4 regions of the Enterobacter sp. SA197 genome follow, and region 3 is predicted to be linked to each of the others. Evidence: predicted binding sites of a transcription regulator. Region 3 holds the regulator's gene; each other region holds the start of a gene.

Region 1 (7,832 bases), 360 kb from region 3:
AATGGTTTCAGGCGATTTCTACCCGACATGTTATCCCTCTGATTTATTTTAGCTAAATAATCCTTCGGGTCCTCCTGCCAGTATGAATCTCAGGCCAGCAGGCTGGCCCGCCATCTCTTCTTTCGGTAAAATTCCCGGATACAAGATATTCTTATTGAAAGCTGCGTCCTCTATAACTGCGCGCCAGCGGCACGTTTTTCCAGGGAGGAAATCATGTCAGGACGCGCGCTCCGCTTTTTCTGCTTTACCGTTTTTACCGTTATTCATTTAGCCACCGCTCAGGCGGGCATTACGCCTGATGCCACCCGTGTGATTTATCCGGAAATCAGAAAAGAGGTGACCCTCGGAATTAAAAATGATTCCGCAGCGCCGCGCCTTATTCAGGCCTGGATGGACGCGGGCGAAGGTAATGATTCGACGCCACCTTTTATTATCATGCCGCCCATTTTCCGCCTGGATCCGGGTAAAGGGCAGTCGCTGCGTATTCGTTTTACCGGCGGCGCGGTTCCCCGCGACCGGGAGTCGGTGTTCTGGATAAACGTACTGGAAGTGAGCCCCACACCGCCGGGTAAAAAGGCCGGGACGCAGAACGTGATGCAGTTCCCGGTGCGTTCCCGACTGAAGCTGTTTTACCGGCCAGAGGGGTTGCCGGGTTCGCCAGAGGAAGCCGTTAAAACATTGCAATGGCGTCTGATGCCGGGCAAAAAGGGTGCAGAGCTTGAGTGCACTAACCCTTCGGCATTTAACGTTTCGTTTCATGACATCCGGCTGACACCACCCTCTGATGTGGATAAAACAAAACTGAACGGTATGTGCCCGGCGAAAGGGCGGGTGCTATTTACTCCGCCACACACCGGCCAGCAGGCGCAGGACACAGTCTTTTTCTCAGTTATTGGTGATTCAGGGCTTTTCCATTATCAGCAGGCGCGATATATAAATTAAAGCCAGCGGCAGATTATTCTTGTTGGGGTGTTAAATATGGTTTATTACAGGTTTTTACTAAAAGCAGCTGTGTTATTTTTACTTCTTCTCGTCAGCCGGACGGCGCTGGCTGGGTGTACCGCTAATGCGAAAGATTATACGTTAACGCTGCCGGCAAACTCGTTTACGGTGGGGAGCAATGTGCAGCCCAATACAGCACTTGGCCCTGTCATCACTTTTAATCCTGGTGCGGCGGATGCTGGTTATTTTGTTTGTACCGGTTCTCGGCTGGCTTACTTTGTAAAGTATGCATCGGTGATGGAACCTTCTGGTTTTGAAGGGATCTATAAAACTAAAATTCCCGGGATTGGTGTAAAAATAACAACAACGCTTAGCTATATTCGTACAGTGACTGAATCCGTTGGTAATATTGAAAAAAGATTAATAATAGTCTTGGGTCAGACATATAACACCATAACATTTCGTCAGATTACCGTTCAGTTTTATGTTATTGGGCCTGTGACTCAGTATGGTAAAATGGATTTATCGGATTTTGTGGTTCAGGGATGGATTAATAACGATCAATATAGCCCAGTTATTACTGATGGCGCAGTTTTCAATAATATAACTTTTGCAGCAAGCGCCATTGAAATTAAACCCGGCGCCTGTACCACCCCGGATATTACCGTTGACCTCGGCAAACATGCCGCTTCGGATTTCCCCGCAGCGGGGGCAACCAGTACGCCTGTCTCGTTTAATTTTGAAATCAACAACTGCGATCCGGGCCTCAATTCGGTCAGCTATACCTTCAAACCCGCCTCGGGAATAACGCTTCAGGGCTCCGGTAATAATCAGTATCTGACGCTCGACAGCAGTTCGACGGCGATCGGCGTGGGGGTACAACTGCTGAAAAACGACGGCATCACCGCCGTGCCGTTTAATACAAAAATCGTTGCACCGAATACGGGCGGCCCGAATGGTTATAACAAAACGACGGGCGGTAGTTTTTCTATCCCCATGAAAGCCCGCTATGTGCGCACCGGCACCATTAGCGCGGGAACGGCAAACTCGGCGGCGGAATTTGTGATGGCGTATGAATAAAAGGGTGTATATCCACCATGAAAATTATTTCGTGGTGGATAATATCGGCTGGCAAGCGGAGCAATAATCTGGTGAAATTAAGTAACATTCTTTCCTGAATTGTAACGTATCTATCTCTTGAATGAGGTTAAATGGTTTAAAGCCTTTGTTTCTTAAGGTGTTAGAAGTTTGCCCTTGTGAGCCGTTGGTGGAGTTATTATCAGCGTTACGTTGCAAACCGAGTGTCATTAAATGTAAACTTCCGCGATGTAATTTATTCATAGTGACAACTCCGCTTTTTATCATTGTAAGTCGAAAGATAATATTTCTTGAGGGTAAGAAATATAATGAGACTTACGATTAAAAGTTGTTTTTTGTTCAGTCTATGTACACTCATGCCCCCTGTTCAGGCCGGTATTATGCTTGATGCGACACGCATAATTTACCCACAAGGCAAAAAAGAAGTGACGCTGGGGGTGAGCAACAAATCCACTGAGCCACGTTTGATTCAGACATGGATTGATGCTGGCGAAGAGAATAATACTAAAGCACCTTTTATTGTGTTGCCGCCTGTTTTCCGACTGGATCCAGGTAAAGGAAATTCACTCAGAATTCAGTTTACGGGTGGTGATCTCCCCCATGACCAGGAAACCGTTTACTGGATTAACGTGCTGGAAATTAGTCCTCCTCCTAAGGCTAAGATAGCCGGCACGCAAAACTTTATACAGTTTCCTGTTCGTTCCCGGTTAAAAATATTTTTCCGCCCAACTCATTTGCAGGGCAATCCAGGGAAAGCTATTTCTGGACTCCGCTGGCGATTGATATCGGGTGAAAAAAAAGACAGAGTCGAGTGTTATAACCCGTCACCCTTCACTGTTTCTGTCCGTCATATTCAACTCGCGCCGCCATCCGAAATGATTGCGATTAAACAAAGTGGCATGTGCCCGGCGAAAGGCACCGGAACATTTCATGTGAGCAAAGTAATACCCCCATCAAAAGGGAAACTTTATTTTACCACTATTAATGATAATGGCGGCTTTGATAACCATGAGGCGCAATTTCACCATTGATGTTGAGCATCTTTCAGGAGAGTAAAGATGAAATTTACCAGGGTGTTGCATTTAATTTTGTCAGTGTTGCTTATCAGCTATAGTCATATTAGCCTGGCAGCGTGTACGGTAAGTAGTACCGCGGTTTATACAGCTAATTTTTCACAAAAACAGTTTACTGTTGGAAAAGATCATGTCCCTGGTACGCCGATTGGTGATGCAATCATCCTGAACTCTACTTCTCGTATCAATGAGGGAATAAGTTGTGGGGGAAGTACATTATACTTTTTCCAGCAATATGCTAACCCCATGCAGCCCACCATCTATCCTGGCATTTTCAAAACTGATGTCGAAGGTATTGGGATGAAATTAACCCCTTACGCCCCGACCGATCCACGTGTCTATCACAACGATGTAGGTAATGATCCTAACTTATGGTTCGCACCTTACTATGCTCCAGGCCTTAATGTATTTGGTCCTGCTCCTGATCAGTACACGCTACAGTTTTATGCTATCGGGCCAATTTCAACCGGAGATGTTGTGATGAGTGGACCCTGGGTCAAGGGGTCGGTGAATGATGTCAATTCTCCAGGGGTATTCGTCGGGACCTTTAATATCAATGGAACCGTAAAGTTTACGGCAGCATCCTGCACTACACCGGATATACCGCCGGTACAACTTGGTAAACATGCGGCTACTGATTTTCCTGCAGTGAACGCAACCAGCGAAGCGGTTTCCTTTAATCTCCAGGTTAATAATTGCAATCCTGGGATGGCTTCGGTCAATTATACCTTCCGACCTGCTGCTGGCGTGACGCTGGTAGGTTCCGGCAATACACAATACCTGACGCTAAATGGAGCTTCACTGGCAACCGGCGTCGGTGTTCAGGTTCTCTTTGATGACGGTGTGACTACCGTACCCTTCAATACGAAGATTGCCGTACCGAATACCGGGGGAACTCAGGGTTACGATAAAATCAATGGTGGTAGCTTCGTCATTCCCATGAAGGCCCGCTATATACGCACTGGAACAATGACCGGCGGCACGGCCAATTCTGCACTGGAATTTGTTATGTCATATGAATGACGATAAGGGATGACGGGTCTTGCTTATCTTTTTGTTGATAAAGCAGTTTATTTACGTTTTTATCACTGCTCTTATAACAACGAGGATAGCCTGATGAAAATTAAGACAGGGGTCACTGCACTAATAATCGCAGCAGCATTAACCGGGTGCGTGGCACCTTCTCAACGCCAGGCGGCGCCGGAGCAAACCTGTAAAGCAGACAACCAGATGCAGCAAACGACCCTCTACTTTGGTTTAAATCGCCCGGCGGGAAAGGAGATTACCGGGGCGGAGTGGCAGCAGTTTGTGGACGGTGACGTCACGCCGCGTTTTCGCGAGGGGTTGACGGTGTTTGACGCACGCGGGCAGTGGCTGGGCAATGACGGCAAAATAGCGCGTGAGTCGAGCAAAGCGCTGATGCTAATCCACCCTAAAGACGTCGGAAGCGAAAAGAATATCGAAGCATTACGGGGTATTTATACATCCCGCTTTGCCCAGGAGTCAGTAATGCGTGTTGACCAGCCGGTGTGCGTGCAGTTCTGATATAAAAACGGCGGGTGTTAAGCCCGCCGCGAGTGTTAGAGCACTACGCCCGCAAAGGCGGCGGAGAGCAAACTCACCAGCGTTGCGCCATAGACCAGGCGCAGACCAAAGCGAGAGACCACGTTGCCTTGCTTCTCATTCAGCCCCTTTATTGCCCCCGCCACAATGCCGATAGACGCAAAGTTAGCAAACGACACCAGGAACACCGACAAAATACCCAGGCCACGCGGCGTCATCCCGGCGGCAATCTTCTGCAACTCGATCATTGCCACAAATTCGTTAGCCACCAGCTTGGTCGCCATTATGCTGCCCGCGTGTAATGCGTCAGACAGAGGAATGCCGATAAGCCAGGCCAGCGGGTAGAAAACATAACCCAGAATCTGCTGGAAGCTGATGCCGAACAGCGAAGAGAAGAGGGCGTTAACGGCGCTGATAAGCGCGATAAAGCCAATCAGCATCGCCAGAATAATCATTGCCACTTTGAAGCCTGCCAGAATGTATTCACCCAGCATCTCAAAAAAACTCTGCGACTCGTGCAGCTTCTCCAGCTTGACCTCTGCTTCGGCATCCGCCCGTGTGGGGTTAATGACGGTTAAAATAATAAACGTGCTGAACATATTCAGCACCAGCGCCGCCACCACATACTTTGCGTCCAGCATGGTCATATACGCGCCCACAATGGAAAGCGAGACTGTCGACATCGCGGTGGCCGCCATCGTAAACAGACGGCGTGAAGAGAGGTCGCCCAGAATGCCTTTATACGCGATAAAGTTTTCCGACTGACCGAGGATCAGCGAACTGACAGCGTTGAAAGACTCCAGTTTGCCCATGCCGTTCAGTTTTGAAAGCCCGGTGCCAATTACCCGGATGAACAGGGGCAGAATTCGCCAGTGCTGCAAAATGCCAATCAGCGCTGAAATAAAGATAATCGGACAGAGCACACCGAGGAAAATAAAGGCCAGCCCTTTTTCACCCATTCCACCAAAGACGAAGTTGCTGCCTTCGCCTGCAAATTTCAGCAGAACGTCGAAAAAGCCGGAAACATATTTAACAAGCGTCAGGCCGCTCTCGGCATGGAGAAAGAACCAGGCCAGGGCCAGTTCAATGACCACCAGTTGCAAAATAAAGCGCAGGCGAAGCACGCGTCTATCAAAGCTCACCAGCCAGGCGAGCGCGAGGATCACTACCAGCGCCAGCAGAAAATGTAGAAAGTTAATCATATCGGGAATGTTTGCAGGTAAATGGGCGCTTATTTAGCCACACTGTCAGAAGTCAGTAAACAGAAAGTTAAAGTTTTGTAAGCAAAAATACTTCACTATTTCAAACACTTCTGCATAACGTCATCAGGCCTGATGGTTAGCCTGCTAGCCATTTACATCCAGTTATCATTCTCTGCATTTTTCGCTTGAGTTTCCGCTTTTCGTAATGATAATCACTATCAAAGAAGTTTACTTTTCTTTTCAGTAATTGACCTTATATGACGCAGGGGCGTTCTCATGTTTGTGCCATTTCTCATTATGTTACGTGAAGGCCTCGAAGCGGCGCTGATCGTCAGCCTCATTGCCAGTTATCTCAAACGTACCCAGCGTGGCCGCTGGATAGGCGTGATGTGGATTGGTGTATTTCTTGCCGCCGCCCTCTGCCTGGCGCTCGGCATCTTCATTAACGAAACCACGGGCGAGTTTCCACAAAAAGAGCAGGAGCTGTTTGAGGGGATCGTGGCGGGGATTGCGGTAGCGATCCTTACCTGGATGGTGTTCTGGATGCGTAAGGTGTCGCGTAACGTCAAAGTGCAGCTTGAGCAGGCGGTAGACAACGCGCTGGCGCGCAGTCATCACCACGGCTGGGCGCTGATCCTGATGGTGTTTTTTGCGGTCGCACGTGAAGGGCTGGAATCGGTCTTCTTTCTTCTGGCGGCATTTCAACAGGATGTGGGACTCTGGCCACCGGTTGGCGCCATGCTGGGGCTGGCGACTGCCGTGGTATTAGGTTTCCTGCTCTACTGGGGTGGCATCAGACTGAATCTGGGCGCGTTTTTCAAATGGACCAGTTTGTTCATTTTGCTGGTGGCGGCAGGGCTTGCCGCGGGTGCGATTCGTGCCTTTCACGAGGCGGGACTGTGGAACCATTTTCAGGATGTGGCGTTTGATTTGAGCAATGTGCTGACAACCCACTCTCTGACCGGCACGCTGCTGGAGGGTATTTTCGGTTATCAGGAAACCCCGAGCGTCAGTGAAGTGTTTGTATATTTCCTTTATCTCATCCCGGCGCTGGTGCTGTTTATGTTGCCGTCGCGTGCGGGTGTACAGCCGTCCAGCGCCTCGCGCTGAACATCGTGCCCGGTTTAATTTTAGTTACAACATACTTATTTAAGGGAAGGGTCATGGCAATTCATTTTCGTCGTAGTGCGTTACAGGTCAGTGTTGCAGCGTTGATCGCCTGCGCGTTCAGCGCCCAGGCGGCGGACATCCCACAGGTCAAAGTCACCGTGACGGATAAACAGTGTGAGCCGATGAACCTGACGGTAAACGCAGGTAAAACTCAGTTCATCATTCTTAACCACAGCCAGAAAGCACTGGAGTGGGAGATCCTTAAAGGGGTCATGGTGGTTGAAGAACGTGAAAACATTGCCCCCGGTTTCAGCCAGAAACTGACGGCAAATCTGCAGCCTGGCGAGTATGAAATGACCTGCGGGTTGCTCACTAACCCGAAAGGCAAACTGGTGGTGAAAGGTGACGCGACGGCGGATGCGGCGAAGAGCGAAGCACTCTTGGGTCTGGGCGAGGCAATTACGGCCTATAAAGCCTATGTAACCACCGAAACAGCGGCCCTTGTCACGGGTACTAAAGCGTTTACCGACGCGGTAAAAGCAGGGGATATCGAAAAAGCCAAATCCCTGTACGCCTCCACCCGTCAACATTATGAGCGTATTGAGCCCATTGCTGAACTCTTCGCCGATCTTGATGGCAGCATTGACGCCCGCGAAGATGACTACGAGCAGAAAGCCGCTGACCCGAAATTCACTGGTTTTCACCGCTTAGAGAAAGCGCTGTTTGGTGACAACGCGGTAAAAGGTATGGATACCTATGCTGATAAGCTCTACACCGACGTACTGGAGCTGCAAAAACGCATCAGTGAACTGGCCTTCCCACCGTCAAAAGTGGTGGGCGGGGC
Region 2 (7,832 bases), 100 kb from region 3:
CGCGCCCCTGAACGGTGATGTAGCCCGCTTCATCAATGGCAATCAGATCGCCGGAGCAGTAGAAACCATTGGCATCAAAGGCACTGGCATTATGTTCCGGGCTGTTGAAGTAGCCGCGGAAGGTGTACGGACCGCGCGTCATCAGGCGACCGACCTCACCGCGCGGCAGCGGATTACCCTGCTCATCAGCCACCCAGACTTCATCGTCCGGGCACATCGGGCGGCCCTGAGTATTGAAAATACGTTCCGGGGTATCATCCAGCGCCGTGTAGTTCACCAGCCCTTCCGCCATGCCGAAGACCTGCTGCAACTGGCAGCCAATCTCAGCCGGAATGCGTGCCGCGAGGGTGGCAGGCAGACGTGCACCGCCGACCTGCAACAACGCAAGCGAGGAGAGCTGGGCGGCATCGGCGCCTTCGGTTAACGCCTGCAGCCACAGGCTCACCGCAGGTGGCACCAGAGAGGTGACGTTGATGCGATGCTTTTCGATCAACGGGAAACAGAGCGTGGCGCTGGGATCGTTTGCCAGCACCACGCAACCGCCCGCCAGAAACACACCCAGCGATCCTGGGGAGCTCATCGCAAAGTTGTGCGCGGCGGGCAGTGCGTTCAGGTAACGGGTCTCTGCCGTAATGCCGCAGATCTCGTTGCTGCGGCGAATACTGTAGTAATAGTCGTTATGCGTACGCGGAATCAGCTTCGGCGTACCGGTGCTGCCGCCGGAGAGCTGGAAAAAGGCCACCTCATCGGCAGGGGTTGGCGTTTCGATAACGTTTCTGGACGGGTACTGAATCGCCGCCGTGAGTGCGTTCTCCCCTTCATCATTCAGGAATAACGAGACGCGCGCCGAAGCATGTTCAGCGGTAAAATTCTGCCAGAAGTCATTGGTCGCAAAGAGCGCATGGGCACGGTCAGCTATCAACAACGCAGGTTTAATCTGCGCGGCGTAAGCGTTCAGCTCGGTACGCTGGTGGCTGAAAAGCGCATTCACCGGGGCGACGCCTATTTTCAGCAGCGCAAAGAAGGTGATGTAAAACTCGGCCACATTGCCAAGCTGCACCAGTGCGGTCTCGCCACGCTGAATGCCCAGTGCCTGCAGTCGGGCTGCCAGGTTGTCAGACGCCTGGTGAAGCTGCTGGTAGCTAAAACGGCGTTCGCCATCGATCACTGCCGTCGCATCGCTTTGCGCATGGCGGGTCAGCATCTCGGTCATTGGCCTATCCAGCCAGTAACCTTTCTCACGGTAGCGCCTGGCGAACGCCTCCGGCCAACGGGTAAAGGGAAGGGTCATCATCACTCCTTAATGCAGGCCAAAAACGTTAAGCATGGTGGTCAGTTTGATGCCGGTTTCGCGCCACTCTCCCGCCGGGGACGATGCTGGCACAATACCCGCACCGGCAAACAATCGAACACGATTTTCATGAAGACATGCACAGCGGATGGTCACCACCCACTCGCCGTTACCTTCCTCATCACACCAGCCAACAATGCCGCCAAACAGCTCACGATCGAAGGGCTCAAGTTCAGCGATAAGTCTTTTTGCGACATCGTGCGGGAAGCCGCTCAGCGCGGGCGTCGGATGGAGCAGGCAGGCCAGCGTCAGCGCGTTTTCGCCCTGTTGCGCCGTGCCTTCAATGGGCGTGGCGAGGTGCCATAAAGTTGGCGTGTTCACCAACTGTGGGGAACCCGGCAGGGTCAGACTACGGCTTCGCGTCTGCAGCACCTGTTTCATGGCCTGGGTTACCAGCGCATGTTCATGGCGGTCTTTTTCGGACGCCAGCAGTCTGTTACCCGCTTCACGGTCGAGCATGTCATCGGGCTGGCGACGTGCTGAACCGGCGAGCGGCAGTGAACTAAAGTGTTCACCGTCCTTGCGCAGCAGCAGTTCAGGGCTGGCACCGAGCAGCACCGCCCCGCTGCTGAGCGGAACATGGAAGTTAAAGCTCGCCGGGTTCTGGGCAATCAGGCGCTCCAGCAGGCTGCCGCTGTCAAGACGGGCATCGGTGGCAATATCAATCAGCCGCGACAGGACAATCTTGTCCACTTCCGGCGTGGCGGTCAGCGCCGCGCCACGGGCGACCATCTCCATAAACACCGCCTGCGAAGGGATTTCCGTACGTGAAGTCACCACCGGGGCACCCTGAGCGGATAAGTAGCGGGAGGCATGTTGTTTAGACGGGCGCGAAAAAGTCTGCCACGACGCAGGAATAAAGAGTTCGGAGGGCTGGCGGGTATCGAAGGGAATAGCCCCCACCACCACCGGCCTTACCACCCCTTTCGCCTTCGCGTCCGCGAAAGCCTGGCTCAGCGACTGCTGAAACGCGCTGTGTGGGTTATCCCCTCCTGCGGCAGGCTCACTGATACGGGCAACGCACCCGGACGTGGTAAAACTGCGAAACGGCGACATAAAGAAAAACTGGTCTGATGCCAGCGTTTTTGTCGTCTGTTGAACGTCCTCAGCCAGTGACGTATCCATATCATCCTCCAAAAATGATAAATAAATTACGAATGATTATCATTTGAATTTCGGTCGATAAAGCTAAAGGTATTGCCACTGAGTGTCAACCGCAGCGCAATGTACTCTCAACGCTAGGGCTTGCATCCCACCCCCGCAACGATGAAAATGAGAAGCATTAACCTCAATAAAAACAGGATGCGAGTCGTGACACTCCCTTTGATATGCCGTAAGCCCCTTATCATGCTGCTCATTTTTATTTCCGGGATGGCCTCAGCGATGGCCGCCGACTGGCCCCGTCAGGTGACTGACAGCAAAGGAAGCCACACCCTTGAACAAAAGCCGCTGCGTATCGTCTCCACCAGCGTTACGCTAACCGGTTCGTTGCTCGCCATTGATGCACCGGTGATTGCCAGCGGCGCGACCACGCCAAATAACCGTTTTGCTGATGACCAGGGGTTTCTGCGTCAATGGAGCGATGTGGCGAAAAAGCGCCATGTCGCACGTATGTATATTGGTGAGCCCAATGCCGAAGCCGTAGCCGCGCAGATGCCGGATCTTATCCTCATCAGTGCGACCGGTGGCGACTCTGCGCTCGCGCTGTATGACCAGCTCTCCGCCATCGCGCCTACGCTTGTCATCAACTACGACGACAAGAGCTGGCAGGCGCTGTTGACCCAACTGGGCACCCTTACCGGGCAGGAGAAACAAGCCGCCGTGCGTATTGCCGAATTCCATCAGCAACTGAGCGACGTCAAAGCGAAAATGACGCTCCCGCCGCAGCCCGTCACCGCGCTGGTCTATAACCCTGGTGCGCATAGCGCCAACCTCTGGACCCAGGACTCTGCGCAGGGTCAGTTGCTGGCGCAACTGGGCTTCACGCTCGCCACGCTGCCAGAAGGTCTCAACACCAGCAAAAGCCAGGGCAAGCGCCATGACATCGTGCAACTGGGCGGCGAAAACCTCGCCAGCGGCCTCAACGGCGAAGCGCTGTTCCTCTTCGCCAGTGACCAGAAAGATGCCGATGCACTCTCTGCCAACCCGCTGCTTTCTCACCTGACCGCAGTACAGAACAAACGGGTCTATGCGCTGGGGTCAGAAACTTTCCGTCTGGATTACTACAGCGCCACCCGCGTGTTACAGCGCCTGTCTGCGTTGTTTGGCTAATGCACCTAAGAAACCGAAGGCTGCTGCCGGAAACGGCGCAGCTCGCGTAAGACCAGCATCAATATTGCCCCAACCATTGCCAGCGCGAAGCCACTGCTGCTGGCCGAAGCAGCCGGGGTCATTATCACCCCTAACCCCCCTAACAGCGCCGCGCCGATGGCATCACCGGTAACGTTCTGCGCCGTCCATAATCCATTAATGCGCCCGAGCATCGCCTCCGGCGTTTGCGTCTGAATCAACGTGTACTGCAACAGCGAACTGATGGCGCTCAGCCAGCCAAACAGCACCAGGAACAGCGCGCCCAACGCCCAGTGCGGCATCAGGCTAAATAGCCCGATGGCGATAAATGCCCCCACGCTCGACCCCAGCATCAGCAGGCCAGGACGCAGTGGATGCGCCAGTCGCCCGCTGGTTAACGCCCCTGCCGCTGCCCCGAGCGGGATAGCGGCATACAGAAGACCAATCTGTGCCGCGGACATCTGCCACTGGATTGCCAGCGCCGGGTATAGCACGCGCACCGCGCTTGCCATTGTGAGCAGGCCGCCGAGCAGCGCGATGCCGCCAATCAGCGGGCTACTGAGCAGAAAACGAAAACCGGCCACCAGCGAGGCCAGCGGATGTTCACGCGCCTGAGGCGGCGGTGGCAACAGCGGCAAACCGAGCAGTGGGATCAGGGTGATAAACGACCCCGCCGCCGCGAGGCCGTAGTTCCAGGCAACACCGCCGGTTGCCAGCAGTAAGCCACCGCACATCGGGGAGATAACCGAGCCAAGACGCACCGTCAGCATTGTGATGGCGCCGGCCTGCATTAAGTTTTCACGCCCGACCAGCGCGGGGGTTGCCGCCAGCAGCGCCGTCACGCCGAGAGAGGCGAAGAAGCCATCCCAGAGTCCAAGCAGGTAAATCGCCAGCAGCGAAGGTTCCGGCATCAGCGCGTTGAGCCATAAGCCAATAAAGCCCACGCCGCAGGTGCTGCGGGCAATCAGTATCAGTTTTTTTCGCTCATAGCGGTCCGCCAGCACGCCGCCGGTCATCAGGCCGACAAACATGGCGCTGCCGGTGAGGGTGACGGCGAGTCCCACCTGCCAGCTTGAATGGGTCATCGCCTGAATCTGTACCGGCACGGCAACGCCCAACAGACCCAGCGATAAAATCGAGATAAAACGGGCAAGAAACACCGCGCGAAAGGCCGGGTGTGTTCGTAAAAGGCTGACGTTCAGCAGCCAGGATTGTCGGTTCATTACAACGCCTTAACGCGAACTTTTTTTATCCATTCCAGAGCGTGCATGGTAACATATACAAACAAGATCGATAACGATAATTACTATCATTATCAAGTCAGGAAAGTATTATGTCGTTCTCCCGTTCCCGGACGCGCGTGTTTACCGTCGTCGGGTTATTGCTGTTGCTGGTACTGGCAATGGCCCTCAGCCTCTTCCTTGGCGCAAAAGCCATGTCCCCGGATGTGGTGCTGGATGCCCTCGCAGGCACCTGCCAGAGTGCTGACTGCACCATTATTCGTGACGCCCGCTTGCCGCGAACGCTGGCTGGTTTACTGGCCGGTGGCGCGCTCGGCATTGCCGGGGCGTTAATGCAAACCCTCACCCGTAACCCCCTTGCTGACCCTGGTCTGCTGGGTGTTAACTCCGGCGCCAGCTTCGCTATTGTGGTCGGTGCCGCACTGTTTGGTGCCGCCTCGCCGGTGGAACAACTGGGGCTGGCGTTTTGTGGTGCTTTCACCGCCTCGCTGCTGGTGGCCTTCACCGGCAGCGCGGGCGGCGGGCAGTTAAGTCCGGTGCGTCTGACGCTGGCAGGCGTGGCCCTGGCGGCGGTGCTCGAAGGGTTGTCCAGTGGTATTTCGTTGCTCAATGCGGATGTTTATGACCAGTTGCGTTTCTGGCAGGCCGGTTCGCTGGATATTCGTACCCTGCAAACGCTCAGGATTGTGCTGATCCCGGTGCTGCTGGCGGCGGGTGCGGCACTGCTGTCAAGCCGCGCCCTGAACAGCCTGAGCCTCGGTAATGACACCGCCACGGCCCTCGGCAGTAAAGTCGCCCGGACGCAGCTGCTGGGCCTGATTGCCATCACCGTGCTGTGCGGTAGCGCCACGGCGGTGGTCGGGCCGATTGCCTTTATCGGGCTGATGATGCCGCATCTGGCACGCTGGCTGGTGGGTGCCGATCACCGCTGGTCTTTGCCGGTTACGCTGATTGCCACGCCGACGTTACTGCTGTTTGCCGACATTCTGGGCCGCTTTCTGGTGCCGGGGGAACTGCGTGTCTCGGTGGTCAGCGCCTTTATCGGCGCGCCGGTGTTGATTGTGCTGGTACGACGCATTCGTGGAGGTGGCCTGTGATCGCCCCTTCCCGTCGTCTGGTTTTCAGTTGTGTGGCAATGTGCCTGATGTGCCTTGCGCTGGCGGTCTGGGGGCTACGCAGCGGTGCGGTGATGCTCAGCGTCGGGCAGGTGATTGACGCCCTTGGCGGCACCGCTCCCCGCGCCATGCAGTTGGTGGTGACTGAATGGCGCCTGCCGCGCGTGTTTATTGCACTGCTGGTGGGGGCCGCGCTGGGTATCAGCGGAGCGATCTTTCAGTCGCTGATGCGTAACCCTCTTGGCAGCCCGGATGTTATGGGCTTTAACACCGGTGCCTGGAGCGGTGTGCTGGTGGCGATGGTGTTTTATGGTCAGGATTTAACGGCAATTGCGCTGGCGGCGCTGGGCGGTGGCATCATCACCTCGATCATTGTCTGGCTGCTGGCATGGCGCAACGGTATTGAAACCTTCAGGCTTATCATCGTCGGCATCGGGGTCCGGGCCATGCTGGTGGCCTTCAATACCTGGCTGTTAATGCATGCCTCCCTGGAGACCGCCCTCTCCGCAGGTCTGTGGAACGCCGGCTCGCTCAACGGCCTGACCTGGGCGAAAACCCTGCCTTCGGTGCCAGTGATTATCCTGATGTTTGTTTTTGCGGCCCTGCTTTCTCGCCGCCTGCGGCTGCTGGAGATGGGTGATGACAGCGCCTGCGCGCTGGGGGTGAATGTAGAACGCTCTCGCCTGCTGCTGATGCTGGTGGCAGTGGTGTTGACCGCATCATCAACGGCGGTGGCCGGGCCCATCTCCTTTATCGCTCTGGTCGCGCCGCACATCGCCCGCCGTCTCAGCGCCACCGCGCGCTGGGGGCTTACCCAGTCGGCGCTCTGTGGGGCGTTACTGCTGTTACTGGCAGATATCTGCGCCCAGCAGTTGTTTATCCCTTATCAGTTACCCGTGGGCGTCGTCACCGTCAGCCTCGGTGGCATTTACCTTATCGCCTTGTTGATTCAGGAGTCCCGCAAAAAATGATCGATACAGCAGCCCGTTTGCGCGGCGAAGCCCTAACCCTGGGCTACGGTAAGAAAATTGTCGCCACTGAGTTGAGTGTCGCCATTCCCGATGGGCATTTCACTGCCATTATCGGCCCCAACGGCTGCGGGAAATCGACGCTGCTGCGCACCCTGAGCCGCCTGATGACGCCGGAACAGGGCCATGTCTATCTTGATGGCGAGCAGATCCAGCGCTTTGCCAGCAAAGAGGTAGCGCGTCGCGTCGGGCTGCTGGCGCAGAATGCGACGACGCCGGGAGATATTACCGTGCAGGAGCTGGTGGCCCGCGGACGTTATCCGCATCAGCCGCTGTTTACCCGCTGGCGTAAGGAAGATGAAGAGGCCGTTAAGCGTGCCATGCGGGCAACGGGGGTGGACACGCTGGCGACCCAGAGTGTGGATACCCTTTCCGGTGGTCAGCGCCAGCGTGCATGGATTGCGATGGTACTGGCGCAGGAGACTGCCATTATGCTGCTCGATGAGCCGACCACCTGGCTCGACATCAGTTATCAGATTGATGTGCTGGAGCTGCTGAGCGATCTCAACCGCGAGCAGGGGTATACGCTCGCGGCGGTGTTGCATGATTTGAATCAGGCCTGCCGGTATGCCACCCATCTGATTGCGCTGCGCGACGGTAAGATTGTGGCGCAGGGTGCGCCGAAGGAAATCGTGACGCCGGAGCTGATTGAAGCGGTGTACGGGCTGCGTTGTTTGATTATTGAGGATCCAGTGGCCCATACGCCGCTGGTGGTGCCGCTGGGGAAATACGCCGGGTGAGGTTTGCCGGGCGTTTGCCCCCTCACCCTCACGGTTTGCAGCGAAAACATTGCTCAATGAGAATAAAA
Region 3 (7,832 bases):
GTAAAGCTTGCCTGCGCGCCAAAATTGATATGGCTTCCCCCTTTATTGTGTTGCGCGATCCGGTGCTGTACCGCATCAAATTTGCGGAACACCATCAGACAGGTAACAAGTGGTGCATATATCCGATGTACGACTTTACCCACTGCATCAGTGATGCGCTGGAAGGCATTACGCATTCTCTGTGCACGCTGGAATTCCAGGATAACCGTCGCTTGTACGACTGGGTGCTGGACAACATTTCTATTCCGGTTCACCCGCGCCAGTATGAATTTTCGCGCCTGAATCTGGAATACACCGTAATGTCAAAACGTAAGCTGAACCTGCTGGTGACGGACAAACATGTTGAAGGCTGGGATGACCCGCGTATGCCGACCATCTCCGGGCTGCGTCGCCGTGGTTACACCGCCGGATCCATCCGTGAATTCTGCAAACGTATTGGCGTGACGAAGCAGGACAACACCATTGAGATGGCTTCGCTGGAATCCTGCATCCGTGAAGATCTTAACGAAAACGCGCCGCGCGCGATGGCAGTAATCGATCCGGTTAAACTGGTTATCGAAAACTACCCGCAGGGTGGGAGCGAAATTGTCACCATGCTTAATCATCCGAACAAACCGGAAATGGGCAGTCGGGAAGTACCCTTCAGCGGTGAAATCTGGATCGATCGCGCCGATTTTCGCGAAGAAGCTAATAAACAGTACAAGCGACTGGTGATGGGCAAAGAAGTGCGTCTGCGCAACGCCTACGTGGTAAAAGCTGAACGCGTTGAGAAGGACGCCGAAGGCAATATCACCACTATTTTCTGCACCTATGATGCTGACACTCTGAGCAAAGATCCGGCAGATGGTCGCAAGGTAAAAGGCGTGGTTCACTGGGTCAGCGCTGCGCACGCGCTTCCGGTAGAAATTCGTCTGTATGACCGTTTATTCAGCGTCCCGAACCCGGGTGCTGCTGAAGACTTCCTGTCGGTGATGAATCCGGAATCCCTGGTCATTAAACAGGGTTATGCGGAGCCATCCCTGCAGGCCGCAGAAGCGGGTAAAGCTTATCAGTTCGAACGTGAAGGTTATTTCTGTCTCGATAACCGCTACGCCACGGCACAGAAACTGGTCTTTAACCGCACGGTTGGTCTTCGTGATACCTGGGCGAAAGTCGGCGAATAATTGCAGCTAATCTCATGAACGCCGCTTTGTGCGGCGTTTTTTTATTCTATAACGACGCTGTTATTACTGAACGTAAATAATGGTTTGTGGTTGACCTGAAAAATTGTTTTAATTTTATTATTTTCTATTTTCATTTTTAGCAATTTTTTTAGTGAGCCCTTTCTTCTCTCAATAATATTTCTAATCCTCTTCCTCTATTCAAGAAATATGTGTCCCTTGTCATATTCTTGGTTTTCTTTCTGGCAAATAACTTGATCCTGATAGTCGGTAAAAATAACCTTGATTCGTGGTGTGAAAGAAGTTTGCAGCCACACTTTGCCATTTTTTTATGCTTATTTTCTTGCTGCCTGCCTTTGCACAGCATTTTTGTATTTAGTCAAAGAGGAACAATTATGATCGCGTTTACCGCTAAACGTAAGGCGATAGCATTAGCTATTGTCGGTACAACAACACTATCAGCTTTAATAGCACCCCCGGTGGCCAGGGCCGCAGGGTTTGTTGAAGATTCTACACTTACTGGCGGTGTCTATTACTGGCAGCGTGAACGCGACCGTAAAGATGTCACTGATGGTAATAAATATAAAACCAATCTGGCGCATTCTACCTGGAATACCAATCTCGATTTCCAGTCTGGTTATGCAGCAGATATGTTTGGTTTCGACGTTGCGGCATTTGCAGCTATTGAAATGGCCGAATCTTCAGGTAGCGCACATCCTAATGAAATGGCGTTTTCTAACAGCCATAAGGTCTATGATGAAGACTGGGCTGGAGACCGAAGTGGGGCAAGTCTCTATACTGCTGCGGCAAAATTTAAGTACGGGCCGTTATGGGCCAGAGCGGGCTATATCCAGCCCACCGGTCAGACGCTACTGGCGTCCAACTGGAGTTTTATGCCGGGTACGTATCAAGGTACGGAAATTGGCGTAAATCTCGACTATGAAGATTGCGGTACCCTGAGTTTCTCCTATATGTGGGCCAATGAATATAAGGCCCCCTGGTATAACGAAACCGATAATTTTTACCAGAATGATGGCGTGAGTAAAATTGATTATGTCCACTCCATTGGCGCGCAATATGATTTTAAAAATGATTTCATTTTAGAAGCGGCATTTGGACAGGCACAGGGCTATGTAGATCAGTACTTCGCGAAAGCCAGTTATAAATTTGATATTGCTGGGAGTCCGCTGTCTACAAGCTATCAGTTCTACAGCTCACGTGATAAAGCATCTAATCACACTATCAATGATATTTATGATGGTACGGCCTGGTTACAGGCGCTGACCTTTAATTATGCCGCAGGGCCCGTTGATTTACGTCTGGAGGGCACATGGGTAAAAGCGGACGGCCGGCAGGGAAATTTCAACTCACGTATGACACCACTTTATGGCTCGTCAAATGGCCGACTGGATATCTGGTGGGATAATCGTTCTGACTTTAACGCCCATAATGAAAAAGCGGTATTTGTTGGCGCTATGTATGATTTGAAAGATTTAAATCTTCCGGGCTGGGCGGTAGGTGCCTCATATGTTTATGGCTGGGATGCCAAACCATCCAACGTTTCGTCTGGCGATAAATACTATAAGGCCGGCAATTCAATTAAGGAATCCGCTTACAGCCTGGATGTGGTTTATACCCTGCAGGACGGCATGGCGAAAGGCACATTATTTAAGCTGCACTTTACCCAGTTCGATAATCACTCCGATATTCCAAGCTGGGGTGGGGGTTACAACAACATCTTCCAGGATGAGCGCGACGTGAAATTTATCGTCATTGCACCTTTTACGATTTTCTGAGGCGAGGGTAGGGCAACATGAATAAAAGTATAATGACTCTGTTTATGGTTCTGGGGCTTACCGCCTGCGTACAGCAACCTCAGGCGCCGAAAGAAGATATGCGTTTGAGAGCGGCTTATAGTGCCTGTATTAATACTGCAGAAGGTTCATCGGAAAAACTTGAAGCCTGCCGTAGCGTGCTGGAAGTGCTGAAGTCAGAAAAGGCGCATCAACAATTTGCCCACGAAGAGTCGGTACGCACCCTGGATTATCAGCAGTGCCTTGAAGCCACCCATACGGGGAATGGTCAGGCGGTAAAAGCCAACTGCGATCGTATCTGGCAGGAAATTCGTAGCAACAATACGCAGTAGCCACCCAGGGTAAACCAATAAAAAAGCCAACCTTCAGGTTGGCTTTTTACGTTTACGGAAGATTACTTAGCAATCTCGTGGGCGTTTTCATCGCTGCGGCAGTCGCCTTCAGCGCAATGGCCGTAGAGGTACAGGCTATGGTTCGTCAGGCGAATGCCGTGTTGGGAGGCAATTTCACGCTGCCGGGCTTCAATGGAGTCATCACTGAATTCAATCACTTTGCCACAGTCGAGGCAAATCAGGTGGTCATGGTGATGCTGCTGAGTCAGTTCAAAGACAGATTTGCCGCCTTCGAAATTATGGCGGGTTACGATCCCGGCATCATCAAACTGGTTCAGTACACGGTAAACCGTTGCCAGCCCGATCTCTTCGCCCATATCGATAAGGCGCTTATATAAATCTTCCGCACTGACATGATGGTTGTCCGGCTCCTGAAGCACTTCCAGGATTTTCAAGCGAGGAAGCGTGACTTTCAGGCCGGCCTTCTTTAATGCGGTATTGTTGTCAGTCATGCGGAATCTGTCCTGTTGCTAAACGATTCGCTTCCGGGGAGGGAAGCTACAAGGAATGCTCTGGGAAATGCGTCTCATTATAGAACTGCCATGTCTAAATGAAAACTGCAAGTCCTCAAGTAAAGTAAGCGTATAAAACGTGGTAGCGCCAACAAAGTCATGCGGTATCCGTTTCAACCAGGCCATATTGTACAGTGCTGGCGGCAAAAGTTAAAAAAATGTAGCAATTATTTCCATTGGTTTTAACTATCAATAAGGCGCAACATGTAGATTGCGCCATATACTGTCAGGCATTAATAATTGCGGTAAGGTTCAGCTCTTCAGAAATCTGTTTCACCCATTTTTCGACGCGACCCGCGGTGAGCTCCGGTTGACGATCTTCATCAATAGCCAGACCTACAAAGTGATCATCGTCAGCAAGGCCTTTGGACGCTTCAAAATGGTAACCTTCTGTCGGCCAGTGACCAACGATGACCGCGCCGCGCGGTTCGATGATGTCACGGATAGTCCCCAGTGCATCACAGAAGTATTCGGCATAATCTTCCTGGTCACCGCAACCAAAAAGGGCAACCAGCTTTCCATTGAAATCAATCTCTTCCAGCGTCGGGAAAAAGTCGTCCCAGTCACACTGTGCTTCGCCGTAATACCAGGTTGGAATACCCAGCAACAGAATATCGTAACCTTCCAGATCTTCTTTGCTGCTCTTCGCAATATCGTGAACATCCGCAACATCTTTACCAAGCTGCGCCTGAATCATTTTTGCGATGTTTTCGGTATTACCGGTGTCGCTGCCGAAAAAAATGCCAGTGATTGCCATGAGTAAAATAACCTCTTGAAACTTAATGATATGGTGGTGGCGTTTAGCCCACGGATAAGGGCAATCATAGCAGATAGGAGAAGCGCGCGGAAACTGCAATCGCCTCGGACTGCACTCTCTGCTACATGAAAGCGTTAATCAGACGAAGATTCAGAGTAATCAATGCTGTTCAGCGCTTTGAGCTGTTCCAGCAACATCTCTTCAATGAGTTCACTGCGGCTCATTTGACGCGCGTCTGCCAGGGCATTCAGTGCGTCCACTGCCTCAGCATTTATTTTCAATTCGACGCGTTTAAGCCCACGAAATTTATCGCGTTTAAGCTGGTTACGCTTGTTAATGCGTAATTGCTCGTCGCGAGAGAGCGGATTGGTTTTGGGACGTCCCGGGCGACGCTCATTCGCGAACAGATCTAGTGTCGTGCGGTCCGTTTGTTCTTTAGCCATGGTTTAAGGATACTACGGGAAGTACAAGCAATCGGGTCATTGCCCGGGCTGATTAGCGCGCCATCATACATCAGCGATGCAGGGACGCCAACGCCCGGGCGCGTTATGGCGACCGGTCGCCGGGTTTTTAATCAGTTCGTCTTTTCAGAGAGATAACGGCGGATGGCGCGTAAAACGGCATCTGGCTTTTCTGCATGTACCCAGTGCCCCGCGCCCGCAATGACATGCGCCTTCGCCTGAGGAAACTGGCTGAGTAACGCCTGCCGGTACTGCTCAGTCACATAAGGGGAGTTACCGCCGGGAATGAAAAGAGCGGGGTGGTTCCAGGCCGGAACGGCTTCCCAACCCACAATATGCGGATACTCTTCCCATAATACGGGAACGTTAAATCGCCACTGGCCCTCACTAAAAGATTTCAGAAGAAACTGAATAACGCCCTCTTCATCAATTACCGTGCGCATCACGGCCGCTGCTTGCTGGCGCGTGGTGACCTTTGCATCCGTTACGGCATTGATGGCGGCGAAAATCTCGTCATGGCGACGTACAGCGTAATCGACAGGGGCAATATCAATAGCCACCAGCCCGTCAATACGTTCCGGCGCAATCGCCGTTAATGCCATCACCGCTTTGCCGCCCATGGAGTGGCCGATGAAGGTAGCGCGTTCGATACCCTGCGCGTCCAGTGTCTCGACCAGATCCTGCGCCATTGCCGGATAATTCATCGTGTCGGAACGGTCAGACTGCCCGTGATTACGCATATCCACTTGCAGAATATCATGATCAAGGACGAGGTCGCGGGCAAGGATACCCAGGTTGTCAAGGCTGCCAAACAGGCCATGAACCAGGACGATGGGAGAATTGTTGTGCGATTGTTGTGCAGTTTGCGCTCGGGTATTCAATTTCATGGCAAAGTTCTTTTTTTCGCTCTTTCGGATTAGGGTATTATGTTGAACATTCTGCCGCCCGGCTGCAAGGTTCAGAGGTAATCTAACTTAGCCGCCACTCAGGTTAAGCGCTATCCGCTGTTGAGATTTGACTCTATAATCTCAATAACTTGTATTCAGATAAGACACTGCACTGGATTAAAATGAAAACGATTGAAGTTGATGATGAACTCTACAGTTATATTGCCAGCCACACGAAGCATATTGGTGAGAGCGCATCCGACATTTTACGGCGCATGTTGAAATTTTCCGCCTCCTCTCAACCTGCTGCCACGCTGACCGCCGCTGCAAAAGAAACCCCTGTTACACCGAAGGTTGAAGAGACTAAACCGACGAACACCGCGAAGGACAGGGTGCGTGCCGTGCGCGAGCTTCTGCTTTCGGATGAATACGCTGAACAGAAAAAAGCGGTTAACCGTTTCATGCTGGTGCTGTCTACACTCTATTCTCTGGACAATAAAGCCTTTGCAGAATCCACTGAGTCTCTGCACGGGCGGACCCGCGTATACTTTGCGTCTGACGAACAAACCTTGTTGCAAAATGGCACGCAGACTAAGCCAAAACAGGTGCCAGACACGCCATACTGGGTCATCACCAACACTAATACGGGTCGTAAATGCAGCATGATCGAACACATCATGCAGTCAATGCAGTTCCCGGCGGAATTGATTGAAAAGGTTTGCGGCACAATTTAATCCTTGCATAAGAAGGACCAGGCAATGGCTAACCATGAACGTGCAGGTCAACCTGCGCAGCAGAGCGATTTGATCAACGTCGCCCAACTTACCGCCCAGTACTACGTGCTGAAGCCGGAAGTGGGTAACGCTGAACATGCGGTAAAATTTGGTACATCAGGCCACCGTGGCAGTGCGTGGCGCCACAGCTTTAACGAGCCTCATATTCTGGCGATTGCTCAGGCGATTGCTGAAGAGCGCGCTAAAAACGGCATCACCGGGCCATGCTACGTGGGTAAAGATACCCATGCTTTGTCTGAACCTGCGTTCATCTCCGTGCTTGAAGTGCTGGCAGCAAATGGCGTTGACCTCATTGTGCAGGAAAACAACGGCTTTACGCCTACGCCGGCCGTCTCAAACGCCATCCTGGTCCACAACAAAAACGGCGGCGCGCTGGCAGACGGTATTGTTATCACCCCCTCACACAACCCGCCGGAAGATGGTGGCATCAAATACAACCCACCTAACGGCGGCCCGGCAGATACAAACGTTACCAAAGTGGTAGAAGATCGTGCTAACGCGCTACTGGCTGACGGTCTGAAAGGCGTGAAACGCATTTCGCTGGATGCCGCGCTCGCTTCCGGTCATGTAAAAGAACAGGATCTGGTTCAGCCATTTATCGAAGGGCTGGCGGAGATCGTTGATATGGCGGCGATTCAGAAAGCCGGTCTGAAGCTGGGCGTTGATCCGCTTGGTGGCTCCGGTATCGAATACTGGAAACGCATCGCCGACTTCTACAAACTTGATCTGACCCTCGTGAACGATCAGGTTGATCAGACGTTCCGCTTTATGCACCTCGACAAAGACGGTGTGATCCGCATGGACTGCTCCTCTGAAAGTGCGATGGCGGGGCTTCTGGCGCTGCGCGACAAGTTTGACCTGGCCTTCGCCAACGACCCTGACTATGACCGCCACGGCATTGTTACCCCGGCTGGTCTGATGAACCCCAACCACTATCTGGCGGTGGCGATCAACTACCTGTTCCAGCATCGTCCGCAGTGGGGCAAAGAGGTGGCAGTAGGTAAAACGCTGGTCTCCTCGGCGATGATTGACCGTGTGGTCAACGACCTTGGCCG
Region 4 (7,832 bases), 2.3 Mb from region 3:
TCGTCACGCACTGGGTCAAAGGGTAGCAAGACTGAAGCATGACCGCGCTCAAAAATTTCACGTTGCACTTCGCCGCTCATTTCACCATTAAATAAACGGTGGCGAAAACGATAGCGCTCAAGCGAAAAAAAACCGCTGTAGAGCGTTTCCCGTGCAATAATTTCTACATCATTTTTAGTGAAAGTCACTGTGGATGCTGTCGGCTTATTCATGCGGGTATCCTGTTCGTAATAAAGGTGAATTCGTGGATTTCAAGCCTGTTTAACTGTCGTTTCAAGCGCTATATGATAGATTGGTGCGAATTTACGCCGGATGGCACGTAACGCCAATCTTAAGCGATGGCAGTCTCTGTTAGAATCGGCGATTATTTCTGAATTAAGATCAGCGCTATTCATGCTTCACAACAAGGAATGCAAATGAAGAAATTGCTCCCCATCCTTATCGGCCTGAGCCTGACGGGTTTCAGCGCTATGAGCCAGGCAGAGAACCTGTTACAGGTATATCAGCAGGCGCGTACAAGCAACCCGGATCTGCGTAAATCTGGCGCAGATCGCGATGCTGCTTTCGAGAAAATTAACGAAGCACGCAGCCCGTTACTGCCACAACTGGGTTTGGGTGCAGATTACACTTATGGCAATGGTTATCGCGATAGCAATGGCATTAATTCAAATGCGACAAGTGCTTCTTTGCAGCTCACACAGACTATCTTTGATATGTCCAAATGGCGTGCCCTGACGTTACAAGAAAAATCCGCGGGCATCCAGGATGTGACTTATCAGACCGATCAACAAACCCTGATCCTCAATACCGCGACAGCCTACTTTAACGTTCTGAGCGCGATTGATTCCTTGTCTTATACCGAAGCGCAAAAACAAGCTATTTATCGTCAGTTAGACCAAACGACACAGCGCTTTAATGTGGGTCTGGTTGCCATTACCGACGTACAAAACGCGCGTTCTCAGTACGATACCGTGTTGGCAAATGAAGTCACCGCGCGCAACAATCTGGACAATGCCGTTGAGTCACTGCGTCAGGTCACCGGTAATTATTATCCACAACTGGCGTCACTGAACGTCGATGGTTTCAAAACAGATAAACCGAAAGCCGTTAATACCCTGTTGAAAGATGCAGAATCCCGCAACCTCTCTTTATTGCAGGCGCGTCTGACCCAGGATCTGGCGCGTGAGCAAATTCGTCAGGCGCAGGATGGTCATCTGCCGACCCTGGATTTGACGGCATCAACCAGCGTGTCTAATACCAAATATAATGGTTCCGCCACCAGCGGGGCTAATTCTCAGGCCTATCAGGATCGAAATATCGGTCAGAACTCTGTTGGTCTCAGTTTCTCCCTGCCGTTGTATCAGGGCGGTATGGTGAACTCACAGGTTAAGCAAGCGCAGTACAATTTTGTCGGTGCCAGCGAGCAGCTTGAAAGCGCACACCGCAGCGTGGTGCAGACCGTTCGCTCCTCGTATAACAACCTCAACGCTTCCATCAGTAGTATCAACGCTTACAAACAAGCCGTTGTCTCTGCACAAAGCTCCCTGGATGCGATGGAAGCCGGGTACTCCGTGGGTACACGTACAATCGTGGACGTTCTGGATGCCACCACCACCCTGTACAATGCGAAGCAGCAGCTCTCCAGCGCTCGTTATAACTACCTGATTAACCAGTTGAATATCAAATCAGCGCTGGGTACGTTAAATGAGCAGGACCTGGTGGCGTTGAACAATACCCTGGGTAAAGCCATCTCCACGACCCCGGAAAGCGTAGCGCCGGAAAATCCTGAACAGGATGCGCGCGTGAACGATATGTCGAATGGCAATCAGGCGCCCTTTACACAAGCCGCGTCTGCACGTTCGACCCGCTAAGTCATTGATACTTTAAATCGGGGGCACACAGCCCCCGTTTTTACGTAAGGCAACGTAAAGATCCCCCCTCCCGGCCCGCATCCTGCTTCATTTTCAGCCATTCATCCTCTATCCTGACCTTTTATACATACCTTTGGGTGTCGGAAGACAAATATGAAACGGACAAAGAGCATTAATCATGCAGTGTTTCGCAAAAGCTGGAGCGCGCGTCACCTTACGCCAGTTGCGCTGGCGGTGACCGCCGTCTTTATGCTGGCCGGCTGCGAGCAGAATGATGAAACAGTATCTATGTATCAAAACGCCGACGACTGCTCTGCCGCGAATCCGGGTAAGAGCGCCGAATGTACGGCGACGTATAACAATGCGCTGAAAGAAGCTGAGCGCACCGCACCGAAATACGCCTCACGCGAAGACTGTGTTGCTGAATTTGGTGAAGGTCAGTGTCAGCAGGCTCCTGCGCAGGCAGGCGTTGCGCCTGAGAATCAGGCACAGGCACAGCAGTCCGGCGGTAGCTTCTGGATGCCGCTGATGGCAGGCTACATGATGGGCCGTATGATGGGCGGTGGCGCGGGTTTCGCGCAGCAGCCTCTGTTCAGCTCTCGTAACCCTGCAAGCCCGGCCTACGGTCAGTACACCGATGCGGGCGGCAAGAGCTATGGCGCGGCTCAGCCGGGTCGTTCCACTACCGTATCGAAAACCGCCATGGCACCGAAACCGGCGACCACCTCTACCGTTACCCGCGGTGGGTTTGGTGAATCTGTTGCGAAACAAAATACCATGCAACGCAGCAGCGCCAGCGGTTCGTCAACTCGCTCAATGGGCGGCTGATCAGAATGGAAAGAATCAGCGTTACGGAACGCCCGAACTGGCGCGAGAAAGCCACCGAATTCGGTTTTAATTTTCACACCATGTATGGCGAACCTTACTGGTGTGAAGATGCTTACTACAAGCTCACCCTTGCTCAGGTTGAGAAGCTGGAAGACGTTACGGCTGAGTTACATCAGATGTGCCTGAAGGTGGTGGAAAAGGTCATTGACAGCGATGAACTGCTGGCCAAATTCCGCATCCCTAAACACACCTGGGCATTCGTGCGTCAGTCCTGGAAAACGCATCAGCCCTCCTTATATTCCCGTCTCGATCTGGCGTGGGATGGCACGGGTGAACCTAAGCTTCTGGAAAACAACGCCGACACGCCAACGTCACTGTATGAAGCGGCTTTCTTCCAGTGGATTTGGCTGGAAGACCAGGCCAATGCCGGTCAGTTACCGGAAGGCAGCGACCAGTTCAACAGTCTTCAGGAAAAGCTCATCGAGCGTTTTGGCCAACTGCGCGAGCAGTATGGCTTTAATCTGCTGCATTTTGCCTGCTGCCGCGACACGGTCGAAGATCGTGGCACCGTACAGTACCTGCAGGATTGTGCAGCCGAGGCCGATATCGCCACAGAATTTCTTTATATCGAAGATATCGGGCTTGGCGAAAAAGGCCAGTTTTCAGATTTGCAGGATCAGGTCATCAGCAATCTGTTCAAGCTCTATCCCTGGGAATATATGCTGCGTGAGGTCTTCTCGACCAAACTGGAAGATGCTGGCGTACGCTGGCTCGAACCAGCGTGGAAGAGCATTATCTCTAACAAAGCCCTGCTGCCGATGTTATGGGAGATGTTCCCCGATCATCCGAACCTGCTCCCGGCTTATTTTGCGGAAGATGCACACCCGGAGATGGAAAAATATGTCATCAAACCGATCTTCTCTCGTGAAGGGGCAAATGTCTCCATTATTGAAAACGGCAAGACCGTAGAAGAGGTGGAAGGCCCGTATGGCGAAGAAGGGATGATTGTGCAGCAGTTCTGCCAGCTTCCCAAATTTGGCGACAGCTACGTGCTGATTGGCAGTTGGCTGATTAACGATCAGCCCGCCGGCATTGGCATTCGCGAAGATCGGGCGTTGATCACTCAGGATCTCTCCCGTTTCTACCCGCATATCTTTGTGGAATAAGATAGCCCTGAAGGGTGAAGGCGCGCCTTCACAGGCATCGGAATAAAGCCCGTTGAACTTGCGCCATCGGGCTTTATTTTATTATCCAACCTGTACTGACAGCATACTCAGGCTGCCCATTTCAATCCCATCCACTGGAACGGAAATTGGCTCTTCCCCATCCCATGCGCCCAGCACATACAGTAACGGCAGGAAATGCTCCGGCGTCGGATTAGAAAGCGAGCCGCCTTCATGCTCCTTGTAATTCACCAGCGGATGCTCTTCAGCCGGACCTTTCCACGCCAGGTTCTCTTTAACAAAATCATTGAAAGCGCTCGCCCACGGATAGGGGGAACTTTCGCCATGCCAGCGTGCCGTGCGCAGGTTATGCACCACGTTACCACTTGCCACCAGCATAATGCCTTCGTCACGCAGGACCGCCAGCTTACGGCCAAGTTCCAGGTGCCAGACCGCAGGTCTGGTGCTATCAATACTCAGTTGCACCATGGGAATATCTGCGTTCGGGTACATCTTTATCAGTACTCCCCAGGAGCCGTGATCAAAGCCCCAGGCTTCTTTATCAAGCCCTACCGGGACAGGGGCAAGTAGCTCAACCAGGCGTTGAGCAAGAGCCGGAGAGCCTGGTGCAGGATAGTGAGTGTCATACAGCGCTTGTGGGAAACCACCAAAATCATGGATAGTTTTTGGCGCTTCCATCGCCGTGACGCCGGTACCGCGTGTAAACCAGTGCGCGGAGACCACCACGATGGCCTTTGGACGCGGTAGCCTGTCGCCAAGGTGTGCCCAGGCGCGGGTATACACATTATCCTCCAGCACGTTCATCGGGCTGCCGTGGCCCAAAAACAGTGCTGGCATACGCGGTGCAGACATGATGATATCCTTACTGTGTGTATCAATATAATGAGCTCACATTACGCTCTTTTATCAGACGATGAACTCAGATAAGCATGATGAAGATGTTCAGAATTTTTGAATGTAAGGATTACGTAAAGGTGGCCGGGCGGCCTCGCTTTGATATCCATTAATACTTAGCATTAATGAGAATCGTTATCATAAGGAGTGATACATGTCAGCACCGCTGATTCTGACGCTACTTGCTGGCGCTGCAACGTTCATCGGCGCCATTCTGGGCGTGATGGGCCAGAAACCGTCAAACCGCGTACTGGCGTTTTCATTGGGATTTGCAGCTGGGATCATGCTACTTATCTCACTCATGGAGATGCTACCCGCTGCGCTCGCCACGCCTGGCATGTCGCCGCTGCTTGGCTATGGCATGTTTGTCGTGGGCTTACTGGGCTATTTTGCGCTCGATCGCCTGTTACCACATGCACACCCGCAGGATCTGGTGCAGGAGTCTGGAGAGGCAAGTCCTGCGCCGCGTAATATTCAGCGCACCGCCATACTATTGACGCTGGGCATCAGCCTGCACAACTTCCCGGAAGGTATTGCCACATTCGTCACGGCCAGTAACGACCTGGAGCTGGGGTTTGGTATCGCGCTGGCCGTTGCATTACACAATATTCCTGAAGGACTTGCGGTGGCAGGCCCGGTCTATGCTGCGACAGGATCAAAGCGTACGGCCGTCTTCTGGGCCGGAATATCGGGGCTTGCGGAAATACTGGGTGGCGTGTTGGCCTGGCTGATTCTGGGAAGCCTCTTCTCACCAGTCATGATGGCCGCCATCATGGCGGCGGTCGCAGGCATAATGATAGCGCTCTCGGTGGATGAACTGATGCCGCTGGCAAAAGAGATAGACCCGAACAATAACCCAAGCTACGGTGTGTTGTGCGGGATGTCTGTTATGGGACTTAGCCTGGTAGCCTTACAGGCAATGGGGTTCGGTTAACGAAGAGGGCGTTGCTCGTCAGAAGCGGGCAACGTCTTCGGGTTTTGACTCAACGCGATCCGCCTGCAGGTGCTGAATGAGCTCAAGCGCCCGCTGATAGCCTTCCTGAAGCGCATCACGATCCTGACGATAGGCGCGACAGTTCCGCTTCAGACAGAGGATATGCGCAAACATCACAAAAACGACGACAAAAAACCGCACCAGTAAATCAGCATCTTCCCTCCTCCTGGCCTCGTAAAATGGAATGCGTCCGTCATTCAGCACGGACTACCACTTTATAAGTAGCGCACGGTTCTATCCATTAGCGAGATCAACAAAGGGGAGGAAAGCAATGATTCAGGCAGGCGCAAAACGCAGATATAAAAAATCCGAAGCCAGTTTCCTGACTTCGGATGGGGCGCACGGACTACCGCTTAGCTGGCTTTACGCTCATGCTCCTGGCGATAGGCAATCAGATCTTCGATAGTAACCACGGCCATATTGTGCTGGCGAGCAAAGGCAATACACTCAGGAGCACGGCCCATTGAGCCGTCATCGTTGGTCAGTTCACACAGCACGCCTGCTGGCCTGAAACCAGCCAGCGTGACCAGATCGATAGTCGCTTCAGTATGACCACCCCGGGTCAATACGCCGCCCGGCTGCGCGCGCAGTGGGAAGACGTGACCAGGACGGTTAAGGTCAGAAGGTTTTGCATCATCGGCAATGGCTGCGCGCACGGTGGTCAGGCGGTCAGCCGCGGAAACACCGGTGCTCACACCCTCAGCCGCTTCGATGGTCACGGTAAAGCCGGTGCCATAAGCGCTGGTGTTGTTTTCAACCATCATTGGCAGGTCGAGTTGCTTACGACGATCTTCGGTCAGACAGAGGCATACGATGCCGCTACCGTGGCGAATCGTCAGCGCCATTTGTTCTACGGTCATCGTTTCAGCGGCAAAAATCATGTCGCCTTCATTCTCACGATTCTCATCGTCGAGGACCATAACACCGCGACCTTCGCGCAGTGCAGTTAATGCATTTTCAATACGTTCGAATGGCGTGCCAAAAGAAGAAAGCAGCGTCTGATTCATGGTAAAAGACCTCAATAAAGTTATGGTTACCAGAATCAGGGCAGTCTTAGGAGTATAAAAAAATAACGCGAGCGGGCCTCCAGGCCCTACTGACTCGTTACTCTCTCCCATCCGGACTCTAACCGTCGGCCCCGGAATTTCACCGGATCTGCTGACCTTCAAAGTTGCCTCTGAAGCGCTCGCGGGCTTTCAACCTGTCCTTGATCTTTCACGTCGCTGCTGCGTTGGCTTCCTTCACTCATTCCAGTCACATAGTTGGTTATGTTCCTGGAATTCGCTCAGTTGCCGCCTTGCCGCAACGCGAAATCTATTCGACATCGCTGATTTACCGCCGGTGGGGAATTTCGCCCCGCCCTGAGAATAAGCGCGATAACTATAACGCTAATGATTTCCTACGGCAACGCATAACCTTCATACAAATCTGGTTTATCGACACCGGATATCAAACTACAATAAATGTCAGAACCTATCCGAACAGGGAACCCAAAATGATTGACCCGAAGAAAATTGAACAGATTGCGCGTCAGGTTCACGAATCCATGCCGAAAGGTATTCGTGAGTTCGGGGAAGATGTGGAAAAGAAAATCCGCCAGACCTTACAGTCCCAGCTAACGCGTCTGGACCTGGTCAGCAGGGAAGAGTTTGACGTACAAACTCAGGTGCTGCTGCGCACCCGTGAAAAGCTGGCGCTGCTTGAACAACGGCTGAACGATCTTGAGGGCCGTAGCACCACGGCAGAAGTAAAACCGGCTCCGGCCATTCCTCCGGTTGATTCACCAGACACTCAACCCTAATCCATCACTGCCTGCTTTAATGCCCTGGCGTCCTGCCCTATATAAATATTTGTAGGGGGACGCTCTGGCTATCTATGATATTATCCACCTGGTAATAAAAGAGGATCTTTGTTTGGCTCAGGCATGAATACACCAAGGAGAATATATGGATATTTTTCCTGCTTACTACTCCCCTTACCTTTTTGCTATCGCATTTGTTGCCCTCGTCGGCGCGGTAGAAATTATTTCCCTTTTCTTTGGTAATGTTATTTCCGGCACCC

The links. The regulator Fur, encoded in region 3, represses iron uptake genes when iron is present. The targets are predictions, from matches to a motif close to ATAATAATGAGAACNACTATCAA.
Region 1: the regulator Fur is predicted to act here: its motif matches at 6,078-6,100, upstream of efeU (iron uptake transporter permease EfeU).
Region 2: the regulator Fur is predicted to act here: its motif matches at 2,618-2,640, upstream of fepB (Fe2+-enterobactin ABC transporter substrate-binding protein).
Region 4: the regulator Fur is predicted to act here: its motif matches at 4,903-4,925, upstream of zupT (zinc transporter ZupT).

What each region holds. Positions count from the first base shown of each region.
Region 1 is NZ_CP096393.1:1,904,944-1,912,775, forward strand. Features, by position in the region: gene M1D91_RS08685 (fimbrial biogenesis chaperone) at 214-942, shown strand; gene M1D91_RS08690 (fimbrial protein) at 979-2,022, shown strand; gene M1D91_RS08695 (hypothetical protein) at 2,047-2,283, opposite strand; gene M1D91_RS08700 (fimbrial biogenesis chaperone) at 2,421-3,071, shown strand; gene M1D91_RS08705 (fimbrial protein) at 3,099-4,136, shown strand; gene M1D91_RS08710 (DUF3574 domain-containing protein) at 4,230-4,658, shown strand; gene M1D91_RS08715 (NupC/NupG family nucleoside CNT transporter) at 4,694-5,878, opposite strand; gene efeU (iron uptake transporter permease EfeU) at 6,155-6,988, shown strand; gene efeO (iron uptake system protein EfeO) at 7,042-7,832, shown strand, end outside.
Region 2 is NZ_CP096393.1:1,442,368-1,450,199, reverse strand. Features, by position in the region: gene M1D91_RS06535 ((2,3-dihydroxybenzoyl)adenylate synthase) at 1-1,291, opposite strand, end outside; gene entC (isochorismate synthase EntC) at 1,301-2,476, opposite strand; gene fepB (Fe2+-enterobactin ABC transporter substrate-binding protein) at 2,699-3,622, shown strand; gene entS (enterobactin transporter EntS) at 3,628-4,863, opposite strand; gene fepD (Fe(3+)-siderophore ABC transporter permease) at 4,974-5,978, shown strand; gene fepG (iron-enterobactin ABC transporter permease) at 5,975-6,967, shown strand; gene fepC (iron-enterobactin ABC transporter ATP-binding protein) at 6,964-7,764, shown strand.
Region 3 is NZ_CP096393.1:1,546,652-1,554,483, forward strand. Features, by position in the region: gene glnS (glutamine--tRNA ligase) at 1-1,163, shown strand, start outside; gene chiP (chitoporin ChiP) at 1,556-2,956, shown strand; gene chiQ (ChiQ/YbfN family lipoprotein) at 2,974-3,306, shown strand; gene fur (ferric iron uptake transcriptional regulator) at 3,369-3,818, opposite strand; gene fldA (flavodoxin FldA) at 4,105-4,635, opposite strand; gene ybfE (LexA regulated protein) at 4,770-5,078, opposite strand; gene ybfF (esterase) at 5,210-5,983, opposite strand; gene seqA (replication initiation negative regulator SeqA) at 6,166-6,717, shown strand; gene pgm (phosphoglucomutase (alpha-D-glucose-1,6-bisphosphate-dependent)) at 6,742-7,832, shown strand, end outside.
Region 4 is NZ_CP096393.1:4,225,972-4,233,803, forward strand. Features, by position in the region: gene nudF (ADP-ribose diphosphatase) at 1-212, opposite strand, end outside; gene tolC (outer membrane channel protein TolC) at 411-1,871, shown strand; gene M1D91_RS19770 (DUF1190 family protein) at 2,025-2,699, shown strand; gene M1D91_RS19775 (glutathionylspermidine synthase family protein) at 2,705-3,865, shown strand; gene ygiD (4,5-DOPA-extradiol-dioxygenase) at 3,947-4,735, opposite strand; gene zupT (zinc transporter ZupT) at 4,932-5,711, shown strand; gene M1D91_RS19790 (hypothetical protein) at 5,730-5,975, opposite strand; gene ribB (3,4-dihydroxy-2-butanone-4-phosphate synthase) at 6,125-6,778, opposite strand; gene ubiK (ubiquinone biosynthesis accessory factor UbiK) at 7,267-7,572, shown strand; gene M1D91_RS19805 (OB-fold-containig protein) at 7,718-7,832, shown strand, end outside.